One region of the Butyricicoccus sp. AM05-1 genome, then DNA from elsewhere that is predicted to be linked to it. Evidence: a T-box and tRNA genes for the amino acid it is inferred to sense, from the RefSeq annotation. Region 1 holds a T-box; the other holds one or more tRNA genes.
The links. The T-box of region 1 lies ahead of pheS (phenylalanine--tRNA ligase subunit alpha). A T-box ahead of a tRNA ligase gene usually reads a tRNA of that ligase, here a tRNA-Phe.
Positions count from the first base shown of each region.

Region 1 (7,970 bases):
CCTGGAACGAGCACATCATGCCGTTGGACGGCACGCCGCGCAGCTTGCCCTTGGTGATCTTCACGCCGCCCGGCAGGGTGGACTTGTGCAGGCAGACCGGGCAGATCTCGCCAACGGACGCAGGCGTTACATTGGGTGCGCCGGTGACGATCTGCACCGGCTCCTCCTTGCCGACATCGAGCTGGCAGATCTTCAGATGGTCGGAATCCGGGTGATCGACAACCTCGAGGATCTTGCCGGTCACAACGTTGTCGATCTCCGCGCCGAGGTAGTAAACCTCCTCGACCTTGGAGCCGGACATAGTCAGCTTGGCATCATACTCCTTCGGGGTGATGCCGGTCATATCGGTATAATCCGAAAGCCAGGATAATGGCAGTTTCATTGATAGGAACACTCCTTTTGGTGTTATTGTTGTCCGTAGGGCGCGACGATAATACGTATCGCTTGTAACATGCGGGAGAGTGCGGCGGGATGAGGTCACCCCGCCCTACGGGTGCAGGTTTAGAACTGGTGCAGGAATCGAACGTCGTTCTCATAGAACAGACGGATATCGTCGATCTTGAAACGGCCCATAACCATACGCTCCAGACCGATGCCGAAGGCGTAGCCGGAGTATTCATTCGGGTCGATGCCGCTCATCTCAAGCACCTTGGGGTGAACCATGCCGCAGCCGAGGATCTCGATCCAGCCCTCGCCCTTGCAGAGCGGGCAGCCTTCGCCGTGGCAGCGGTAGCACTGGATATCCATCTCCGCAGACGGCTCGGTGAACGGGAAGTGATGCGGACGGAAACGAACAACCGTGTCCTCGCCGTACAGCTTCTTTGCAAACAGCTCGAGGATGCCCTTCAGGTCGCTCATGCGGATGCCCTTATCGACAACCAGACCCTCGATCTGATGGAACAGCGGAGAGTGGGTTGCATCAACGGCGTCCGAACGGTAAACACGGCCCGGCGCAATAATGCGGATCGGCGGCTTGCGCTTTTCCATCGTGCGGACCTGCATCGGAGAGGTCTGCGTGCGGAGCACAACGTTATCCGAAATATAGAAGGTATCCTGCGTGTCGCGTGCCGGATGGTCCTTCGGAATGTTCAGCGCCTCAAAGTTGTAGTGATCCAGTTCAACCTCCGGGCCCTCTGCGATGGAGAAGCCCAGACCGAGGAAAATCTCCTTGAACTCATCGAGCACGATGTTCAGCGGATGCTTTTTGCCGATGACAACGTCCTCACCCGGCAGGGTAACGTCGATGGTCTCAGCCTCCAGCTTCTTCTCGAGCGCAGCCTGCTCGATCAGCTTCTTCTGCTTGTCAATGATGGTTTCGATCTCCGCACGAACGTCGTTGATCAGCTGACCAACAACCGGACGCTCCTCTGCAGCAACGTCCTTCATGCCCTTGAGCAGCGCGGTCAGCTCACCCTTTTTGCCGAGGAACTTAACGCGGGCCTCGTCCAGCGCGCGCGAATCCTTCGCGGCAGCGAGCTGCTCCTTCGCGGTCTGCAAAATGCCTTGCAGCTTTTCTTTCATACCAATTCTCCTTTGGAATGTGATTTTGTGATAGGGTGAAGGCGGATAGTTCGTAGGGCGTGACGACCTCGGCACGCCGTCTGAAATCATCAGCTGCCGTTCGATGCGGCGCGCCGAGTCGTCGCGCCCTACGGGTATCATCCGTTACAGTGGTAATAAAAAACGCCTTCCGTCCCCGTAAAATAGGGACGAAAGGCGTAAAACTTCCGTGGTACCACCCTGATTCCCGAAAAAAATCGGGCACTCATTGAACGCCGGTAACGGAGCGTTACTTCGCCGGCGCCTACTGCATCTATTCAGCACCGGTGCTCACAGGGGAACTTCGCGCCATACCTCGATAAACGGCTTGCAGCCATGGGACCGCTCTCTCTGAGAAAGAGGAACACAGCGTTACTTTTCCTGCTCATCGCATTGGAATATTCATAACAGAATTATTAAAACACATTTTGCGGGAAAATGCAAGAGGAAAACCGGATTTTTTCGTTAAAATGAAGATTTAACGTGATGTTTTCCTTTGTTTAGCGGTGCGCCGAGGTCGGCGCACCCTACGAGATAGATTGTACCAATTATTAAACCCGCAGGTGCCGTCCGTAACAACACACAAAAGCGTTGCGCGGCACTGCTATCCCCCAGGGGACCCTCTCTTGTCCTTCGGGCAATTCATCTTGTGTCGCGCCTGCGGAGACCAAACCGCCTGTGTAGCAGTAAACTGTCTGGCACTGCAAATAGGTAGAGAAATGGGAGCACACTGTGCTCTCCTACGGTAGAAAAAATCCTCTGCTGTTCCCCTGTTTCGGAGCGGTCGCCGGTCTCTGGTCTGCGCCAGGCTAACAAATAAGGGAAAGGTAGGAGTTCAAAGAGGAAGGAAAACCGCAGGTTGTCCTTCCTTTTTGCCCCTGCCGCGGGGCGCGGCACGTTCCCGCCGTCCGCAGACGGCGAATCCCCCCGCTGAGGTGCAGCGAAAAACTCCCCGCCCGGAAAGGGCGAACACGCCTGCGGCAGCTCGCGTACCCCGCTCAGCCGGTGCTGAAAAAGGCTGCCGCCCGTTAGGGGCGAGGCCGCTTACGCAGTTCGCGTGCCCCGATCAGTCGGTGCAGAAATGGTCTCTGCCCACCGTTAAAGCATAAAAAAAGGAACCCTTACGGGTTCCTTTTTGAAATCGCTCTTCCTTACCAGGATGCCTTGCGGACACCCGGAATCTGGCCCTTGTAAGCCAGCTCGCGGAAGCAGATACGGCAGATACCGAAATCACGCAGGTAAGCGTGCGGACGGCCGCAAATCTTGCAGCGGTTGTAAGCTCGGCTGGAGAACTTCGGCTTAGCCTGCTGCTTGAGAACCATCGACTTCTTAGCCATTTAACTTCTCCTCCTTACTTCTCAAACGGAGCGCCCATCAGAGTAAGCAGCTCCTTTGCTTCTTCATCGGTATTTGCAGTGGTGCAGATAACGATGTTCATGCCGCGGATCTTGTCGATCTGATCATAGGAAATTTCCGGGAAGATCAGCTGCTCGTTCAGACCCAGAGCGTAGTTGCCACGGCCGTCAAATGCGTTGCCGTTGATGCCGCGGAAGTCGCGTACACGCGGCAGAGCTACGTTGAACAGACGATCCAGGAACTCCCACATACGGTCACGGCGCAGGGTTACCTTAACGCCTACCGGCATGCCGTCACGCAGCTTGAAGTTTGCGATGGACTTCTTAGCGTGGGTGATGATCGGCTTCTGGCCGGAGATCAGGGTGATATCACGGACAATAGCCTCGATAACCTTGGAGTTACCGTTTGCTTCCTTACCGCAGCCGACGTTGATTACGATCTTGTCGAGCTTCGGGATCTGCATTGCGCTCTCGTACTGAAACTTCTTCATCAGAGCAGGCGCAACTTCCGCAGTATACTTTGCTTTCATATTCGGAACCATTTATTGCAACCTCCTCTTCTTAAAGCGTTTCGCCGCAGTGCTTGCACACCGTCAGCTTAGTGCCGTTCTCGGTGAACTTGTGCGCTACACGAGTCGGCTTGTCGCACTTCGGGCATACGCGCATTACCTTGCAGGCACGCAGCGCACCCTCGCGCTCGATGATGCCGCCGGTTTCACCCTGACGGCGGGGCTTGGTGTGGCACTTGATCATGTTCACACCTTCGATTACTACCATACCCTTCTTCGGGTTTACGGACAGGATCTTGCCGCGCTTGCCCTTTTCCTTGCCGGAAAGAACGACTGCGGTGTCGCCCGTCTTAACGTGCAAATTGTTCATTTGTTGGCGACCTCCTTACAGTACTTCCGGAGCAAGCGACAGGATCTTCATGTAATCCTTGTCACGCAGCTCACGAGCGACAGGCCCAAAGATACGGGTGCCGCGGGGGTTTTTGTCATCACGAATGATAACGCCAGCGTTCTCGTCAAAGCGGATATAGCTGCCGTCAGCGCGGCGCAGGCCCTTAACGGTGCGGACGATAACTGCCTTAACGACATCGCCCTTCTTTACGCCGCCGCCCGGGGTGCACTTGCGCACCGAGCAAACAACTACGTCACCGATGTTGCCGTACTTGCGTGCGGAGCCGCCGAGAACACGGATTACCTTCAGTTCCTTTGCGCCGCTGTTGTCAGCTGCACGCAGAAAGCTTTCCTGCTGAACCATGTGCTCTCCTCCTTACTTTGCCTTCTCGATGATCTCGACCAGGCGCCAGCGCTTGTCCTTGGACAGCGGGCGGGTCTCCATCACCTTAACCTTATCACCGATGCCACACTCGTTGTTCTCGTCGTGTGCCTTCAGCTTATAGGTGTGCGGAATAACCTTCTTGTACAGAGGATGTGCTACACGATCCTCAATTGCTACGACAATGGTCTTATCCATCTTATCGGAAACGACCTTGCCTACTCGCGTTTTGCGTAATGCTCTTTCGCTCATAATATTCGTTTCCCTCCCTTATGCCTTCTCCGCGATCTGCTTCTCGCGGATAACGGTATTGATACGAGCAATGTCGTGCTTGACTTCATTGATCTTGTTGGTGTTGTCGAGCTGATTGGTAGCGAGCTGCAGACGGAGGTTGAAGAGGTCCTTCTTCAGCTCACCGAGCTTTGCAGACAGCTCCTCAGCCGTCAGTTCTCTGATCTCAGATGCCTTCATCATGCTTCACCGCCATTCTTCTCACGGGCAACGAACTTGGTCTTGCAGGGCAGCTTGTGGCTTGCCAGACGCAGTGCCTCACGAGCAACTTCCTCGGAAACGCCTGCGATCTCAAACAGTACACGGCCCGGCTTAACTACTGCAACCCAGTACTCGGGTGCGCCCTTACCGGAACCCATTCGAGCACCAGCCGGATGCTTGGTAACCGGCTTGTCGGGGAAAATCTTGATCCATACCTGACCGCCACGCTTGGTGTAACGGGTCATAGCGATACGGGCTGCCTCGATCTGATTCGAGGTGATCCAGCACGGCTCGGTAGCCTGGATACCGAACTCACCGTTCGATACGAAGTTACCGCGGGTAGCCTTGCCGGTCATACGGCCGCGATGAACGCGACGATACTTAACTCTCTTAGGGAGCAGCATTAACGGTTGCCTCCTTCCTGACGGGGAGCACGACGCTCGCCACGGTTGAAGTCACGACGGCCACGACGGTCACCGCGACGATCGCGGCGCTCGAATGCCGGCTTCGGAGCTTCAATGGAGCGACCCAGACGCGGACCGCCGTGGAGAACCTCACCCTTGTAGATCCATACCTTAACACCGATGCGGCCGTAGGTGGTCGCAGCTTCAGCAAAACCATAGTCGATGTCCGCACGCAGGGTCTGCAGCGGAATGGTGCCCTCGTGGTAATGCTCGGTGCGTGCGATTTCCGCGCCGCCCAGACGGCCGCCGCAGGAAACCTTGATGCCCTTGGCGCCCATGCGCATTGCACGGCCCATGGACTGCTTCATTGCACGGCGGAAACCGATGCGCTTCTCGAGCTGAGCTGCAATGTTCTCAGCAACCAGGGTAGCGTTGGTGTCCGGGTTCTTGATCTCGATGATGGAGCAGCGAACCTTCTTGCCGTACTTCTTGGTCAGCTCTTCTTCGAGCTTCTTGATATCCTCGCCGCCGCGGCCGACAACCATGCCGGGACGTGCGCACTGGATCATGATCTTGATTTCGTCGTTCTTGCGCTCGATCTCGATCGCCGGAACGCCTGCGTCGTACAGACGCTTCTTCAGATCCTTACGGATCTTGTAGTCTTCCACGAGGAGGTCGCCGAACACATTGTCCTTAGCGAACCAACGGGAATCCCAATTCTTGATAACGCCGACACGGAGACCGTTCGGATTTACTTTCTGGCCCATTGATTACCCTCCCTTATTCTTTCTCGCCAAGAACCAGCGTTACGTGCGAGGTTCTCTTGAGGATTCTGAATGCACGGCCCTGTGCACGCGGCATAACGCGCTTCATGATCGGACCGGGACCGACGTGAACTTCCTTAACGTAAAGCTTGTCGGTGTTCATGCCGTGATTGTTCTCGGCATTGGCAACTGCGCTCTTGAGGAGCTTCTCCATCGGCTCGCATGCTGCCTTGGGGGTATTCATGATGATGGCCATAGCTTCGCCCGCATCCTTGCCGCGGATCAGATCGCAGATCAGCTTGATCTTTCGCGGGGTCATGCGTACGTTGCGTACAATAGCTCTTGCTTCCATGTTACTTTAACTCCTCCTTACTTGCCGTTATTGGAGGTCTTGCTGCCCGCGTGACCCTTGTAGGTACGGGTGGGAGCAAACTCGCCCAGCTTGTGACCAACCATGTCCTCGGTAACGTATACCGGAACGTGCTTGCGGCCGTCGTGTACTGCGATAGTATGACCGACGAACTCAGGGAAGATCGTGGAAGCGCGGGACCAGGTCTTGAGGACCTTCTTCTCGCCCTTTTCGTTCATTTCAACGACTCTTTTGATAAGCTCAGGAGCCACAAAAGGGCCTTTCTTAACACTTCTGCCCATATTAAGATAACTCCTTTCTTACTTGCCGTTGCGACGACGAGCGATCTGCTTGTCGGTGCGGTGGTTCTTCTTGCGGGTCTTGTAACCCATAGCCGGCTTGCCCCACGGGGTAACCGGAGACGGACGGCCGATCGGGCTCTTGCCTTCGCCGCCGCCGTGCGGGTGATCGCACGGGTTCATTACAGAACCACGAACGGTCGGGCGGATACCCAGATGACGGGTACGGCCAGCCTTACCCAGCTGTACGTTAGAATGATCAGAGTTACCAACAACGCCGATGGTAGCCTTGCAGTCCAGACGGACGTAACGCAGCTCACCGGAGGGCAGACGAACCATTGCCTTGCCGCCTTCCTTAGCCATCAGCTGAGCGCCGACGCCTGCGGAACGAACCAGCTGTGCGCCCTTGCCCGGGTACAGCTCAATGTTGTGGATCATGGTACCAACCGGAATGTTCTCAACCGGCAGGCAGTTGCCGGGCTTGATGTCGGCATCCTTGGAAGAAACGACCTTGTCGCCGATCTTCAGGCCCTCGGGAGCGAGGATATATGCCTTCTCGCCGTCCTCGTACTGAACGAGAGCGATGTTAGCGGAACGGTTCGGATCATACTCCAGGGTCTTAACCTCGGCGTAAACGTCGAGCTTCTGACGCTTGAAGTCAATGATACGGTACTTCTTCTTGTTGCCGCCGCCGATGTGGCGAACGGTGATGCGGCCGTAGCTGTTGCGGCCGGCGGTCTTCTTGACCTTTTCGAGAAGGCTCTTCTCGGGCTTCACCTTAGACAGACCCTTGTAGGAAAGCACAGTCATATTTCTGCGCGAGGGCGTCGTCGGGTTGAAAGTCTTGATAGCCATTTGGAATTTCAACTCCTTGATACGTTATTATCGGGGTGGCTTCCCCATACAATTACTTCGTTTGAAAACACGTTTTCAAACGAGAGAGGTTCCACCGCGCACAGCGCGGATGAAACCAAGGCTGCGAAAAGTTCCGACCAGTGAAACTTTTCTTCGCTCTTGTATAAAAACCGTGATACATGCTCCCGGTTTTTATGAATCTGCAAGCAGATTCTATTGAAAACCCGCTTCGCGGGAACACTCAGGCTCGCCTTAGCAGCCGAAGTGGTTTTTACATCATGTTCTCGAAGATCTCGATCTTCTTGGAGTCAGCGGTCAGGGTTACGATCGCCTTCTTGATGTCGGAACGCTTGCCAACGTGAACGCCCATGCGCTTCCACTTGCCCGGCAGCTTGATGGTGTTAACCTTGGCAACCTTAACGCCGAAGATCTCCTCTACAGCCTTCTTGATCTCTACCTTGCCGGCATCGATCGCTACTTCGAAGGTGTACTTGTTGTCCTGTGCGCCCATCATGGAACGCTCGGTGATGATCGGCTTCTTGATAATGTCGTATGCGTACTTCATTATGCGTATACCTCCTGCAGCTTCTCAACTGCTGCCTTGTCGATGATGAACTTGTCAGCATTGAGGA
Region 1 is NZ_QUDG01000002.1:11,108-19,077, forward strand. It holds gene pheT (phenylalanine--tRNA ligase subunit beta) at 1-382, opposite strand, end outside; gene pheS (phenylalanine--tRNA ligase subunit alpha) at 502-1,521, opposite strand; T-box leader at 1,703-1,937, opposite strand; gene DW088_RS03950 (type Z 30S ribosomal protein S14) at 2,691-2,876, opposite strand; gene rplE (50S ribosomal protein L5) at 2,891-3,436, opposite strand; gene rplX (50S ribosomal protein L24) at 3,456-3,773, opposite strand; gene rplN (50S ribosomal protein L14) at 3,789-4,157, opposite strand; gene rpsQ (30S ribosomal protein S17) at 4,170-4,427, opposite strand; gene rpmC (50S ribosomal protein L29) at 4,446-4,646, opposite strand; gene rplP (50S ribosomal protein L16) at 4,646-5,071, opposite strand; gene rpsC (30S ribosomal protein S3) at 5,071-5,838, opposite strand; gene rplV (50S ribosomal protein L22) at 5,852-6,187, opposite strand; gene rpsS (30S ribosomal protein S19) at 6,205-6,486, opposite strand; gene rplB (50S ribosomal protein L2) at 6,505-7,338, opposite strand; gene rplW (50S ribosomal protein L23) at 7,610-7,903, opposite strand; gene rplD (50S ribosomal protein L4) at 7,903-7,970, opposite strand, start outside.

Region 2 (7,970 bases), on a different contig from region 1:
TCCGGCTCAAACGACAGCGCTGCGTCATTGAGCTGCAGTTTTTCAAGTGCGTCACGCAGATCGGGATACTTGGAGCCGTCCTCGGTGTAAATACCGCAGAATACCATCGGACGTGCCGGACGATAGCCGGGCAGCGCCTCCGGCGTCGGATTTTCCACACCGGTAACGGTATCGCCCACGCGGGTGTCGGACACCTTTTTAATAGAGGCGGTAAAGTAGCCAACCTCACCCGCACACAGCTCCTGCTGCGGAGACAGACCAAGCGGCAGCATGTAGCCGCACTCAAGCACCTGAAATTCTGCACCGGTGGCCATCATTTTGACCTTCATGCCCGGGCAGATCTTACCGTCAAGCAGACGCATGTAAACGACAACGCCCTTGTACGGGTCGTACTGGCTGTCGAACACGAGTGCGCGCAGCGGCGCATCTGCATCGCCCTCCGGCGACGGAATATCGGTGACGATACGCTCGAGCACCTCATGAATATTGATATTCATTTTTGCGGAAATTTCGGGCGAATCCTCTGCCGGAATGCCGATGATATCCTCGATCTCCTTCTTGACACGCGGCGCGTCTGCCGCCGGCAGGTCGATCTTGTTGATGACCGGCACGACCTCCAGACCGGCGTCAATGGCAAGATAGGTGTTGCCGAGCGTCTGCGCCTCAATACCCTGTGCCGCATCAACGACCAGAAGCGCACCCTCACACGCCGCCAGAGAACGTGAAACCTCATAGTTGAAGTCCACATGACCCGGGGTGTCGATCAGGTTCATTTCGTAGGTCTTGCCGTTGTCCGCGGTATATTCCATGCGGACAGCGCGCGCCTTGATGGTAATGCCGCGCTCACGCTCAAGCTCCATATTGTCGAGTAACTGCTCCTCCATTTCACGCACGGAAACGGCCTTGCACTGCTCCAGCAGACGGTCTGCCAGCGTAGATTTGCCGTGGTCAATATGTGCAATGATGGAGAAATTACGAATTTGCTCGCGATTTTTCACGTCGAAAGCTCCTTATCTGTAAACTGTAAACCTAATAAATATAGGCTCATTATAGCATATTTGGCGGGGTGTCACAAGCGTTCTTTCGCAGTTTACGTTTGTTTCTCTGCTGCAAACGTGAATTTTGTATTTTTTCATAAATTTCATTTTCTGATAAGAGGAATTTCATGCAAAGCGGTTATTGTATTATCATGATGAAGCAGTAAACCGACAAAGAATTAGCGGCGGCCGGCGGTTTTGGGTAAAACAAAAGCACCGATTTTACTCGGTGCTTCTAATTGGAGCGGCTGACGAGGCTCGAATCACATCCACACCCGACCTCTGATTTTATGAAGGTAGAGGAAGTGAGTGTGCTGCAGATAAAAGAAAAACACCGAATGACATCGGTGTCCTTTGATTTGGAGCGGCTGGCGAGGCTCGAACTCGCACCCACACCCCGCAAAAGCCACAGGCTTTCACGGGGACCCCGACCTCCGATTTTATGAAGGTGGAGGAAGCGAGTGTGCTGCGGGCAAAAGAAAAGCACCGAATGACATCGGTGCCCTTTGATTTGGAGCGGCTGACGAGGCTCGAACTCGCTACCTCCACCTTGGCAAGGTGGCGCTCTACCAGATGAGCTACAGCCGCATATTTGATTTTTCGCGCTAACGCGATTTTTAACTCGAAGATGGGTTACTTGTCGCTCCGACGCTACATCTCCGGGCGGAATCGCTTTTTCTACGGAAAAAGCCACGCTGGTTGAAATATGCCACCGGCATATTTCCAAGAGCCGCCTGCTCTCATTTCAATGTCGCAAAGCGACAATTCAGAGGTTAGAGGGCTACGGCCTCGATTCCTTAACCGAAAGGTAAGATTTATTCAAATGAGTGTCCAGACACTCATTTGAATAAATGGTGCCTCCGGGCGGAATCGAACCACCGACACGGGGATTTTCAGTCCCCTGCTCTACCGACTGAGCTACAGAGGCGTTTTTACAGCGCTTGTTTAGTATATTATATTCCCTCGGAAATGTCAACAACTTTTTTTAATTTTTTGTATATTCTGCAAGCAGGCGAAAACAGTCACAGAAGCTCAGTCTGCGACTGTATCACTTTTCTCTTCCGTTTTACGGCGGATTTGTCCCCACAACAAGTCTGCCGCTCTATCCTTTTCATGCGGGAGCAGCCACACGGTGCAGCCCAAAATAGTTCAAGCGAAACGCGCCTCCTTTATGTATGCCTGGTCATCTATACTGTCTGCCGCCTGCCTTGCCGTTTCAAATGTCGGATAGTGTTCTCTGCAAACCTCATCATCCGCCGGTACGGCAGCCGACAGACTGATCTGTGAATCAATCGAGTCCAGTTTCCACACGCCGTTCTCCTTCTTCATAGTCGCAGTGATGGTATCCCGATTGACCGGCAGCTCCACCGAAAATCCCTGCTCCGGATTGCCGGAGATCGTTTATCCCAAACAACGGTCTGTGCCTGCACCACCGCCGTCATTCGGTCTGCATACAGCCGCACGCTGTCAAATCGGCAGTCGGCCACGCCGCCGGACTCGCTGTATTCTACATCCGAATCGCAAGCCGTCAGAAAATCCTCGTTCAGTGCAATGTATCGTTTCCTGCAGGGATTTTCCTCGGTGTAGTACTGCTCCACCCGTGAAGTGTATGCCGTCTGCAGTTCCGTGCGTTCCCGCTCGGTCAGGTCGGCCGGTGAGTCGGTCTCCGACGGATAGCACCCTATCTGCATCTGCGTTTCCATCGCGCCGAGGAACGCCCTCTGTACATTTTTCGCTTCCTGCGCACGGTCGGAGACAACGGCCGCACCGCCTGTGCAGACAGCTGCCGCAGCCAGTACGCCGCCTAATCGAAACCATATCCTGCGATTGTTCATGCACTCCCTCCTTTCCGGCTCTCCTGTCCTGCTCATACTATATAGACGAATGTCCTTTCGGTTTTGTGACACGCTCCCGCAAAAATTTTTGAATTTTTTCGACACGAGAAGAACCGCCTGTAAATCCGTTCTTCAGATTGCATAATCAGGCACAATATGCTATAATCTGCTAAAATAACAGGCAGGAAGGCGTAAAAATGTTTCTCTATCTGGCAATGATCGACTCGGACGCAGACAAGTCCAAGTTCGAGATTCTTTACAGCGAATACAAAAATCTGATGTACTACACCGCAAACCGCATTCTGCGCAACAGCAGAGATGCAGAGGACGTGGTGCATCAGGCTTTTCTCAAAGTCATCGAAATTCTGGACACCATTTCTTCACCGAGGTGTCACAAAACGCGCGCGCTGCTCGTCACTATTACCGAGCACAAAGCGATCGACCTGTACCGCGAAAAGCAGCGCCGCAATGTCCTGCCGCTTGCCGAGGAATATATCGAAGCCGCGCCTGCTGCTGAGATTGAGCGTCTCGCCGAGCGCGACACTCTGGCGGTCGCTATCGCTGCACTGCCGCCGCGTTACCGCTCGGTACTGCTTCTGCGGTACGACTGCGGCTATTCCAACGCGGAGATCGCGAATATTCTGGATACAACCGAGCCGAACGTGCGCAAGCTCATCCAGCGTGCCAAGGAAAAACTCAGCGCAGCGCTGAGTGGAATGGAGGAACCGTAAATGAAGATCACTGACGATATGCTGTCCGCGCAGGCCGCCGAAGCGCGCGAGCTGTGGCTGCAAGCCTGTACGCCGGATGCGCTGCCTGAGCACCGTTTCTCCCGGAAATTCCGGCGCGAAATGCGCCGTCTGATGCGTGCGCAAAAGCACTCTGCGGCGTTCAACCAGAGCCTTCGTCTTGCGCGCCGCACGGCCGCTGTTCTGCTGCTTTCCGCTGCGGTTTCGTTCGGCTGCGCGATGAGCGTAGAAGCATACCGCGTATCGCTAATCAATACTGTCGTGCGCGTGTTTAACGACCTGACCGACTATCGTTTTTCGTCTGCCCTGCCGTCCGAAACCGGCAACAAGGCGTTCACGCCGCCGGTTCTGTCCGGCCTGCCGGATGCCATGCACAAAACCGACGAGCGCAGCACGCCCAACGGCTATACCGTCACCTACGAAAGCACTACCGATTTTCTTGACCTGACCTGCACCCGGATTACAGATACTTCAGAGGCACACAAGTTTGTGGACACGGAAAACGCATCTGTTACCGAATTTACTCTGCATGGCAGTCCGGTTACGATGATTGAGAAAAACGGCACAGTCACGCTCCTCTGGACGCAAGATGACATCGTCTATCACCTGTACAGCAGCCTGTCCGCCGATACCTGCCGTAAACTCATCGAGAATCTGCAGTGATTCTCTGCTGATATTGCAAAGAATTGCTATTGCGGCCTGCCCTGTCGCGGTGTTATAATGATAAATTGTGAAAGTGTATAAACCACGCGCATGATTTTCTGCGCGAAAACAATCACGGAGGTTTACTCTTTTGAAAAAACATCGCTATACCGCGGCGGCCGTAATGCTCAGTCTTTCGATGCTGACCGGCACCGCTGCCGCCGATTATTCCGATCTAAAGCCGCACTGGGCCGAGCAGGCCATGGAATTCGCCGTACAGTCCAATCTGATGGACGGCATTTCGGAATACACCTTTGCCGCAGATGCACCTGCGACCCGCGCCTGTCTGGTGCAGGCGCTGTACCGTATGGAGCATGCACCTGCAGCTGACACAGTGCTTACCTTTCAGGATGTCGCGGAGGACGCGTCCTTCCTGACCGCGGTTCGGTGGGGTGTGTCCAACGGCATCATCACCGGCTACAGCGACACGGTATTTCGCCCCGGCACCTCACTTACGCGCGAGCAGTTCGCCGTTATGCTGTACCGCTTTGCCGAATACAAAAAGCTGGATGTGACGGCACAAAACGCGCTCTCCGGCTACACGGATGCTTCTTCGATTCATCCGTATGCGCAGGCCGCCATGCAGTGGGCCAACGCCGAGGGACTGATCACCGGCACGACCGCGACCACACTGTCTCCGCAGCGCACAGTCTCCCGCGCACAGCTGGCGACTATTTTGCAGCGTTTTGCACCGATGGTCTCCTACCAGCAGCGGGAAACCGATGCGCCGAAGCCGCCGCAGACCCATTCCTACACGGCCTTCACCACCAAACTGGGCGACGTGACGCGCAGCGAGGCCGAACAGGACCTGACCGAAGTCCATCGAGCGACCCGCCGCTACACGGACGGTCAGGGCTGCTCGGTCGAGATGGGACACTCTGCCGCCGTACTGGACGCACCCGCGCACACAGCCGCGCAGTTTGAGATGAAGGGCACGTCCGGCACCGTTCGCTGGTACGACACCGCAGCGTCCTCGTGGAAACAGCAGCCGCTCACTGCGGGCACGCTGCCGAGCGGCATGTACTTCCTGCGGGTGGACGGCGTGGACAGCATTCTCGTCACGCCGATGACCTATGCCGCGCGAGACAACGGCATGATCGAGTATTTTCCGGGCAAAAACGGCTCGCTGAAGATCGAGCGGACGCCTTCCGGCTTTCGGTTCTCCGTGCAGGTTGCGGCTCTTACGCAGGGCACCTACAGCGACTATCTGCTGCTGACTTCTCAGCAGACGCTCATCGACTGGAGCGACCCGTCCATGCTCAGCCGCTGGGCGAACTACAGCCTGATCGGCACCAACCGCTGGTGCTACAACGGCTACTACTATACCGCACCTTCGACCTACTATCCGTTCGACGAGAACTACTTCTACTCGCTTCCGGCGGCGCATATTGCCGGCAAGATGGCAAACGACACCGATCAGCCGGCCTCCCGCGCGATCGGTCTGGCGATGATCGACCTGATGCGCGAGCAGCAGAACGAGTACGGCTTTATCCCCTCTCAGGCGGGCAGCACATGGCTCAAGACGGATTACGGCATCGAACCCGGCTACTACGACACCCGCTTCAACACGGATTTCTGGCTGGCGAACATCAACGCAGCCGAAAACTTCGGTGTGACCGGCTGGCTGGACAAGACCCGCAAGTATGCGGATTTTCTCGTCAGCTTTGCCGAGCAGCATCATTTCACCTTCGGGGCCGGCGATGACGAGGGATGGCTCGTGCAGGATTACTGGCACCCGAACGGAGAGTCCTCGCCGACACACGCTTCGCTCAACCATCATGCCGCCGAAGCCGAATTCCTGTACCGGATGGCAGACGCAGTTAATGAGGACAGCTACGCCGTTCTCGCTGACCGCATGGTGCGCGGCATTGAGCAGAGCGAACTGCTGTGGTACAAGCCGGACGGTGATCTGAACTACTCCTACAAGCCGGACGGCACCTGTTCCGGTCAGGATTATCCGTATTTGACCTACAACGACCTGCTTGAGCTGCAGCGGCTGTATGCAGCCCGGCACGGTCAGGAAAATCCGGCGATCGCCCGTTTGCTGCAGGTCAAGCTGACCTGGATGAATAAAAACGGCGTGACCGGCTACAACAAATAATTTTGGGGACGGAGAGAAATAAACGTGACACCAAATTCATTCGCTTATATCGTCTTTCTGGTGATAGGCGCACTCATTTACCACCCACTGTCACAGAAGGCCAAGAAACCGTTTCTTCTGCTGCTGAGCATCTGTTTTTACGCCATCGGCGGTGTAAAATTTCTGCCGTTGCTGGCGCTGACCGTTGCCTTCAACTTCTTTGCGGCGCAAAAGCTGGAACGCACCGAGCGTAAGCGCGGTCTGCTCACGCTGGTGCTTGTGCTCAACCTCGGCGCACTCGGGTTATTCAAATACCTCGGCTTTTTCGGAGAGCTGCTCGGCTGCACCGGTGTGCAGCTCAGTCTGCCTCAGCTGGCTCTGCCGATCGGCATTTCGTTCTACACGTTCGTCATCTGCGGCTATATGATCGACGTGTACCGCGGTCGTGAAGCCGAGCGCAATTTCCTCGATTTTGCGCTGTTTACCACCTTTTTCCCGGCGATCCTGTCCGGCCCGATCGAGCGCTCGAAGAGCCTGCTCCCGCAGTTCAAGCAGCCGCGCCGTGCAAACGCGGACGATGTGCGCTTTGCCGCCGAACGGCTGATCGAAGGCACGGTCAAGAAGGTGCTGCTTGCGGATAATCTGGCGGTTCTGGTCAACACCGCATACGCTGATCCGGCGCAGTTTTCCGGTCTGGAGCTGGCGTTTGCCGCGGTGGCGTATGCCCTGCAGATCTACTGCGACTTTTCCGCCTACTCCGACATGGCGATCGGCTCCGCGCGGCTGTTCGGCATTACGCTGATGGAAAACTTCCACGCACCGTACATGGCGCAAAGCTCCAAGGAATTCTGGCACAGATGGCACATTTCCTTGTCCACCTGGTTCCGCGACTACTTATATTTCCCGCTCGGCGGCAGCCGCAAGGGCAAAGCGCGCACCTACATCAACGTGCTGATCGTGTTCGCACTGAGCGGCCTGTGGCACGGTGCCGCCATGAAATATGTGCTCTGGGGACTGCTGTTCGGCGTTTTTCAGGTTATCGGCGGCCTGCTGACACCGGCAAAGCAGCGCCTGTGCGCCGCACTGCACATTCCGTGGGACGCAGGCTGGCTGCAGATCATCCGCGTGATTATCACCTTCGGTCTTTCCACGTTTGCGTGGATATTCTTCCGCGCGGATTCCGCTTTGCAGGCGTGTGCTATCATCAAACGCATTGTGACGGCGGCAGGCGCATGCTTCCCGCTTAACCTGACGCATCTCGGTCTGACCGAGCGTGCACTGCATGTGCTTGCCGTGAGCCTCATCGGACTGGTGCTGACCGACATCATCGGTGACCGGTTCCCGCTGCGGGAAAAGCTGCTGGAGACGGTCTGGCTCCGGTATGCGGTCTGGGTTATCCTGCTGGCGGTGACGGCCGTGTGCGGCGCGTACGGCACCGGATTCAACCCGCAGGAATTCGTCTATTTCCAGTTTTAAGGAGGAATCGCCGTGAAACACATTTTCAAGAGAGAACCGGCGGCCTTCCTTGCCGCTGTGGCAGTGCTCGGCGGTATCCTCGCCGGTGCGA
Region 2 is NZ_QUDG01000001.1:112,115-120,084, reverse strand. It holds gene lepA (translation elongation factor 4) at 1-998, opposite strand, end outside; tRNA gene DW088_RS00690 (tRNA-Gly) at 1,550-1,625, opposite strand; tRNA gene DW088_RS00685 (tRNA-Phe) at 1,890-1,965, opposite strand; gene DW088_RS00680 (hypothetical protein) at 2,187-2,405, opposite strand; gene DW088_RS00675 (hypothetical protein) at 2,363-2,872, opposite strand; gene DW088_RS00670 (RNA polymerase sigma factor) at 3,070-3,603, shown strand; gene DW088_RS00665 (DUF4367 domain-containing protein) at 3,604-4,284, shown strand; gene DW088_RS00660 (S-layer homology domain-containing protein) at 4,415-6,424, shown strand; gene DW088_RS00655 (MBOAT family O-acyltransferase) at 6,449-7,879, shown strand; gene DW088_RS00650 (hypothetical protein) at 7,892-7,970, shown strand, end outside.
Region 2: it encodes a tRNA-Phe, which carries the amino acid that the T-box ahead of pheS (phenylalanine--tRNA ligase subunit alpha) is inferred to sense. The anticodon was not compared.